Regions from separate parts of the Glutamicibacter arilaitensis Re117 genome, predicted to be linked through region 2. Evidence: riboswitches for the same ligand, from Rfam matches in the RefSeq annotation. Region 2 holds a riboswitch; the other holds the start of a gene.
The links. A riboswitch is a leader RNA that binds a small molecule or an ion and turns the genes downstream of it on or off. The one in region 2 is predicted to bind glycine.
Positions count from the first base shown of each region.

Region 1: it holds a riboswitch for glycine, as region 2 does, so the genes downstream of both, cycA (D-serine/D-alanine/glycine transporter) here and gcvP (aminomethyl-transferring glycine dehydrogenase) in region 2, are expected to answer to the same signal.

Region 1 covers NC_014550.1:3,469,492-3,472,905, reverse strand. The annotation lists gene AARI_RS16605 (FUSC family protein) at 1-43, shown strand, start outside; gene AARI_RS19800 (4a-hydroxytetrahydrobiopterin dehydratase) at 57-266, opposite strand; gene cycA (D-serine/D-alanine/glycine transporter) at 436-1,938, opposite strand; glycine riboswitch at 2,264-2,362, opposite strand; gene AARI_RS16590 (heavy metal translocating P-type ATPase) at 2,588-3,414, opposite strand, start outside.
Region 2 covers NC_014550.1:2,941,512-2,944,925, reverse strand. The annotation lists gene AARI_RS14100 (serine hydrolase domain-containing protein) at 1-1,018, shown strand, start outside; gene AARI_RS14095 (SGNH/GDSL hydrolase family protein) at 1,074-1,862, shown strand; glycine riboswitch at 1,965-2,062, shown strand; gene gcvP (aminomethyl-transferring glycine dehydrogenase) at 2,227-3,414, shown strand, end outside.

The DNA of each region.
Region 1 (3,414 bases), 530 kb from region 2:
CATCGTGATCTCGCTATTCATGGCCCGCCGGCGCCGAAGCTGAAGCACTGATGGCCTCAGCGTCCGGTGGTGACCCGCCAATCCAGATGCGGATGCCAGTTGTCCTGCTCGCAGCGCAGTCCGACCTGGACAATGAACTGCAAGGCAGTGCTGGCTGAATCGAAACGGTAAGCGGCCCGCAGTCCGCGCCCATCGAGCGTCCAATCGGGCAGCGAAAGAAGCTTTTGAGCCAGTTCGAAGCTCGATATCCTACCGGTTGGTGTCATCAGTCTGTCCTCCAAGCTGCAGCAGATGGATTCATGCAAGTGGTTGATGCCTGCGGACATGATCGCATCGCGCTGAGCCTGTGCGGTAGCAATCCCAGCGTCTATGCAGATTGGCCCCGGCATCAATCGATGCCGGAGCCAATCTGGTTGGAACAGGTGCCTGCGTCAGCTACTGCTTGATGTCCTCGGTGACCTTCACGGAGGATTCGTCCTCGCGCTTGGCGAAGGATTTCGCATCACGGTAGGCGGCTGCCTCGTAGCGTTCGTGCGCTACCTTGGCCACATGCGCGTCACGCAGCGCCTGGTGCTGCGGGTTGCGGCGGACGTACAGGTAGCCGGCAGCCAGGATCAGGAACCATGCCGGGGTGATGATCAACGCGGTGAAGGTATCGGCCTGGGTGGTCAGCGCCCAGAGGATGAAGACGAACAAGCCCAATACTACGTAAGGCATGACGCGTCCGCCGGGCATCTTGAACTTCGATGCATCGTGCAGATGCGGGCGGCGGGCGCGGAAGACCAGGTAGCTGAGCAGGATGATGGTCCAGACGAACATGAAGCACAACGCCGAAACGGTGGTCACCAGCGTGAAGGCTCCCATGACCGAATCGCCGCTGTAGAGCAGCGCGACGCCGGCGAGCAAGAACATGCAGGAGAAGAGCAACGCGTTCTTCGGGACCTTGCGGCTCGAAAGCTGCGAGAAGCCCTTGGGCGCATCGCCTTCCATGGACAGGCCACGCAGCATGCGGGAGGTCGAGTAGATGCCCGAGTTGGCACTGGAGGTCGCGGAGGTGAGCACCACGAAGTTGATGATGCCTGCGGCGCCGGCCAAGCCGGCCAGGGCGAACATGCCCACGAATGGGGACTGCTCGGCGGAGAACAGGTTCCATGGTTCCACGGTCATCAAGATGATCAAGGCACCGACGTAGAAGAACAGGATGCGCACAGGGATCGAGTTGATCGCCTTGGGCAGCGTCTTCTCAGGGTCCTTGGTCTCTGCTGCGGTGGTGCCCACCAGCTCAATGCCGACGAAGGCGAACACTGCAATCTGGAAGCCGGCTACGAAGCCCATGAAGCCGGTTGGGAACATGCCGCCTTCGGTCCACAGGTTGGAGAAGGAAGCAGTGGCCGAGTCGTGCTCGAAGCCGGTGATGACCATGACCAGGCCGACCACGATCAGTGCGCCGATGGCTACGATCTTGATCAGGGCGAACCAGAATTCGGTTTCGCCGAAGGCCTTCACGGTAGCCAGATTCAGCACCAGCAGCAATGCGATGCAGGCTAGAGCCGGAATCCACAACGGCAGGTCGCCCCACCAGAAGGCGACGTAGTGGGCGATGGCCACCACGTCGGCGATGCCGGTGACAACCCAGCAGAACCAGTAAGTCCAGCCGGTGAAGAACGCGGCCCATGGGCCGAGCAGATCGCCGGCGAAGTCGGCGAAAGTCTTGTATTTGAGGTTGCTCAGCAGCAGCTCGCCCATGGCGCGCATGACGAAGAAGAGCATGAAGCCGATGATCATGTAAACGAAGATGACCGATGGGCCGGCGACCGCGATGGTCTTGCCCGAGCCCATGAACAGGCCGGTGCCGATAGCGCCGCCAATGGCGATCAGCTGGATATGACGATTGGAGAGTCCGCGCTCGAGAGTGGGATCGGAACTTGTGGTACTCATGCTGGTTGCCTTCCAGGAGTGTGGCGTGACGCCCCGAAGGTGTCCTGCCTCCAAGCCTGGTTGGCTTGGAGCGCAGATACTCGCTTCGGTTGACACATCCGATTCGCGGCATTCCAGCTAGGCAGGCACGAATTGCTGCGCTCGGAGCAGCAGTCGCGGATGCCACGGGGAGTACCTCGAATCTGGTGCGCTTGATGCGGCACTGTTCGTGGTCCCTCCCCAATCTGTATTACTACCTGAGAGTTTTCACTTCGGCCCGAATACTGGGTGAAGCTTTGCTCCTTCGGTGAGTGCGGATGCTTCCGCACTGCTTTCCAGATTTGCCTTGTTCGTGGCGGTACGGGGGCCTGAGAGTTTCCTGGGGAGGAAATTGCTCCTACGGCACCCGCACTTGGCTAGGACGGAATTCTCCCGCCACGCGTCAGCGGCATAAGTGGTGATTGCGATCACAGTATGCCCAGAATTTAATATGTGGCGCAAATCGCATTTCACATTCTGGACTCAAATTTTCCGTGCAGGCATGCGAATCCGGGGATTCGTTACGCGAAATAAGGCTTTCCAGCTTCGTAACGTTTGTGCAAGTAGTGCTGTGAACGGCAGCAAGCGGGGCATCGGATCAACCGATGCCCCGCTCGCCCTTTGCCAGGTCTTATTTTCCGAAACTGCGCAGACGCAGGGAGTTGAGGACCACCAGCACCGAGCTGGCTGCCATCGCGGCTCCGGCGATCATCGGATTGAGCAGCCCCAAGGCCGCAATCGGGATGCCTGCGGTGTTGTAGGCGAAAGCCCAGAACAGGTTCATCTTGATGGTGGACAGGGTCTTGGCCGACAAATCGATGGCCTGGGTGACCTGATGCAAGTCGTTGCCCATCAAGGTGATGTCAGCTGCCTCGATGGCCACATCGGTACCAGAACCCATGGCGATGCCTAGATCGGCCTGGGCCAGCGCCGGAGCGTCATTCACGCCATCACCTACCATGGCCACGACCTTGCCTTGCTCTTGCAGGGCGGTGATCGCCTTGGCCTTGTCTGCTGGGAAGACCCCGGCAAAGACATCCTCCGCCTTGATGCCTACCTGTGCGGCGACCTTGGTTGCCACCGACTTGTTATCGCCGGTCAGCAGCACTACGCGCAGGCCGCGGTCCTGAAGTTCGCCAATCGCCTTGGCCGAGGTGTCCTTGATCTTATCTGCTACCGAGATCACGGCCTGGAACTGCTGGTCTACCGAGACCAGGATGGCGGTAGCGCCAGACTGTTCGGCTTCTTCCAGCATGGCCATCGCAGTGGCGTCCAGAACGGTGCCCTGCAGTTCCAGCCAGCTGTGCCGGCCTACGACTACGTGATGGCCGTTGACCATGCCGAGCACGCCGCCGCCCGGATCCGAGTCGAAGCCGCTGGCCTGTGGCAACGGGCCCAATTCGGCTGCCGCCTTGGCGATGGCCTGGGCAATCGGATGCTCGGAATGGTGCTCCACAG
Region 2 (3,414 bases):
CGAGCACCTGGCCGGGGATGCGCTGACCTGCGTCTTCTCCTGCACCAAGGGATTGAGCGCGCTCGTCGTGGCGCTGCTGGTGCAAGACGGCCTGATCGAACCGAAGGCCTCGATGGCCACCTACTGGCCGGAATTCGCCGCCAACGGCAAGGGCCAGCTCACCGTCGGTGAAGTGCTCAGCCACCAGGCCGGAGTCTTGGGCGTGCCCGGGGGAGTGCCAAGCAAGATCCTGCTGAACTCCGCCGAATACGCCAAGGTCCTGGCTTCCATGCCAAGCATCTGGCCCTTGGGCCAGAACATCGTGGGCTATCACGCCATCACCATGGGCGTGCTCATGGAAGAACTGGTGCGACGGGTCACCGGCAAGGAACTGAAGGAAGTCTTCGAAGAGCGCATTCGCAAGCCGCTGGGTGCCGACGCCTATATCGGCCAGGACCCAGCGCTGGAATCGCGCTACCGCGACGTGCTGACGGCAGCGGAAGAACGCCCGGAATTCTTCGACCCGTTCTCCCCGGCTGGCCTCGCAGTGAACTCGGCTTCCGGCTTCGCACTGGAATCCGGTCCGGTCTACAACTGGCACGAACTGGCCAACTCTCCGCAGGTGCGCCAGCTGGGACCGGCATCCATGGGTGCGGTAGCCAATGCCCAGTCGCTGGCCGCCATCTACGCGGCCTCCTTCGGGGCAGTACCTCAGCTGGGCGTGAGCAAGGGATTGCTCTCCGAGGACACCTGGTCCCAGGTTTCCACCGAATTGGTCTACGGGCATGACCGGACCAGCGGCCTGCTGCAGGCCTTCGCGCTGGGGTTCATGAAGGCCACCGCCCGGAACAACTACGGATCGATCTTCGCCTACGGCCATGATGGTGCGAACTCCTCGCTGGCCTTTGCCGACCCGGCCTACCAGCTGGGATTCGGCTACATCCCATCGCGCAATGAAGGCCTGAAGGAAACTTCCACGGGAGTGAAGCTCAGCCAGCTGGCCCGCCAGCTGATCATGCAGAAGAACATGAAGGCCTAGGCTGCAGGCAGCAACGCGTAGCCCGGATACCGAGTAGAAACCAAGCAGGAGTGAAGTGAAGAAGTTTGTGGCACTAGGTGACTCGTTCACCGAGGGCGTTGGCGACGTTGATTCAACCCGACCTAATCAGATGCGCGGCTGGGCAGACCGGGTCGCCGAGGTGCTCTGCGCCGAAGGGGATTGGGAATATGCCAACCTGGCGGTGCGCGGCAAGAAAATTGGCCAGGTGATCAACCAGCAGCTGGACCAGGCGCTGGCACTGTCCCCGGATCTGGTCACCATTTACGCCGGAGGCAATGACATCCTGCGCCCCAAGGCAGACCTGGATGCGCTGATGCGCGGCTATGAAGGCATGGTGCGCCGATTCGCCGAAGCAGGGAGCAAGATCGTGCTGTTCACCGGTTTCGACACCGTGGAATCGCCATTGTTCTCCAAGACCCGTCCGCGCACTGCCATCTACAACGAGAAGGTCCGTGAAATCGCGGATCAGCACGGGGCGGTCATCGCTGACTACTGGCGTTGGCGCGAGTTCTCGGATATCCGCTACTGGGCGGTTGACCGGCTGCACATGAACGAGCTGGGCCATGCGCTGATGGCCGCCAAGGTTCTCGAGGTCCTCGGCACCCAGGGCATTACCGATGAAAACTGGTCTTCGAAGATCCAGCAGCCTTCCTTGCCGGACTTTGCGGTGAACTCCCGAGGCGAGAAGCTGAGGCAGGAATTGGGCTGGGCCAAAGAACATTTAGCTCCGTGGGTCAAGCGCCGTTTAACCGGTACGTCTTCGGGTGATTCCTTGTCAGCGAAATATCCTGATTACATCCGATTAACCGTCGACGCAAACTAAATACATTTATGACTTTTCCTGGCGCTGCTCCTGTTTGACCTTCGGAGCGGGGCAGGTAACATGGTTGTGTCCTGCAGGTCTCCGACCCGCAGCACACGCCACAGACGGATGGCGGGAGAGTCCCGTTCACACCATGGACGGGCGCCGTAGGAGCAATTCCTCCCCAGGAAACTCTCAGGCACCCGTACCGCCATCACGAGGCAACTCTGGAAAGAAACCGGCCCGTTCCGGTTCACCGAAGGTGCAAGTGTCCGGCTTAGTTTGCTGGATGCGTAAAACTCTCAGGTTATGCAACAGGGATGGGGAGGTAAAAAGACCTTCCTTTGGCATGCGCCAAGACAGATCCCATGGAGATACCAGCACCATGACCATCACGCAGACTTCGGCACCTTCGAATACTGAATTTGTTGCCCGCCACATCGGCCCGCGTCCATCGGACGTAACCACCATGCTTCAGACTCTGGGCTATGACAGCCTCGAAGCGCTGATCGATACTGCCGTTCCGGCTGACATCCGCCAGGAATCCGCACTGGATATCCCCAATGCCCTGAGTGAAACCGAAGCACTGGCCCACCTGCGTGCGCTTGCCTCGAAGAACGTCATAAAGACCCAGATGATCGGTCAGGGCTTCTACGACACCATCACCCCAGCGGTTATCCGTCGCAACATCGTGGAAAACCCAGCCTGGTACACCGCATACACCCCGTACCAGCCAGAAATCTCCCAGGGCCGCCTTGAAGCCCTGCTGAACTTCCAGACCATGGTCATGGACCTGACCGGCTTGCCAATCGCCAACGCCTCGCTGCTGGATGAATCCTCCGCCGCAGCCGAAGCCGTGCTGATGATGCGACGCGCCAACAAGAAGAAGTCCAAGGGCAAGACCGTCTTGGACTCCAACATCTTCCCGCAGACCCTGAAGGTCGTGCAGGGCCGTGCCGACGCGCTGGGCTTCGAAGTTGAAATCGCCGACCTCTCCGCAGGCCTGCCAGAAGGCGACATCTCCGGTGTCGTGCTGCAGCAGCCAGGCAACAACGGCTCGATCGCCGACCACGCTGCGATCATCGCAGCGGCCAAGGAATCCGGCGCCATGGTCACCGTCATCGCCGACCTGTTGGCTCTGACCATGATCACCCCTCCGGGTGAGCAGGGTGCAGATATCGCCGTGGGCAACACCCAGCGCTTCGGCGTGCCGCTGTTCTTCGGCGGTCCGCACGCAGCCTACATGGCAGTAGCTGATGGCCTGACCCGCTCCATGCCAGGACGCCTGGTGGGCGTTTCGGTGGACGATGCCGGAGTCCCTGCCTACCGTCTGGCACTGCAGACCCGCGAACAGCACATCCGCCGCGAAAAGGCGACCTCCAACATCTGCACCGCACAGGCCCTGCTGGCCATCTGCGCATCGATGTACGCGGTCTACCACGGCCCAGCCGGCCTGAAGCAGATCGCAACCCGCGCCCATAACCACGCTCGCGTGATCGCCAGCTCGCTGGTAGCCGCCGGCTTCACCCTGGCTTCGGATTCCTTCTTCGACACCGTTGTGGTGAACGTGGAG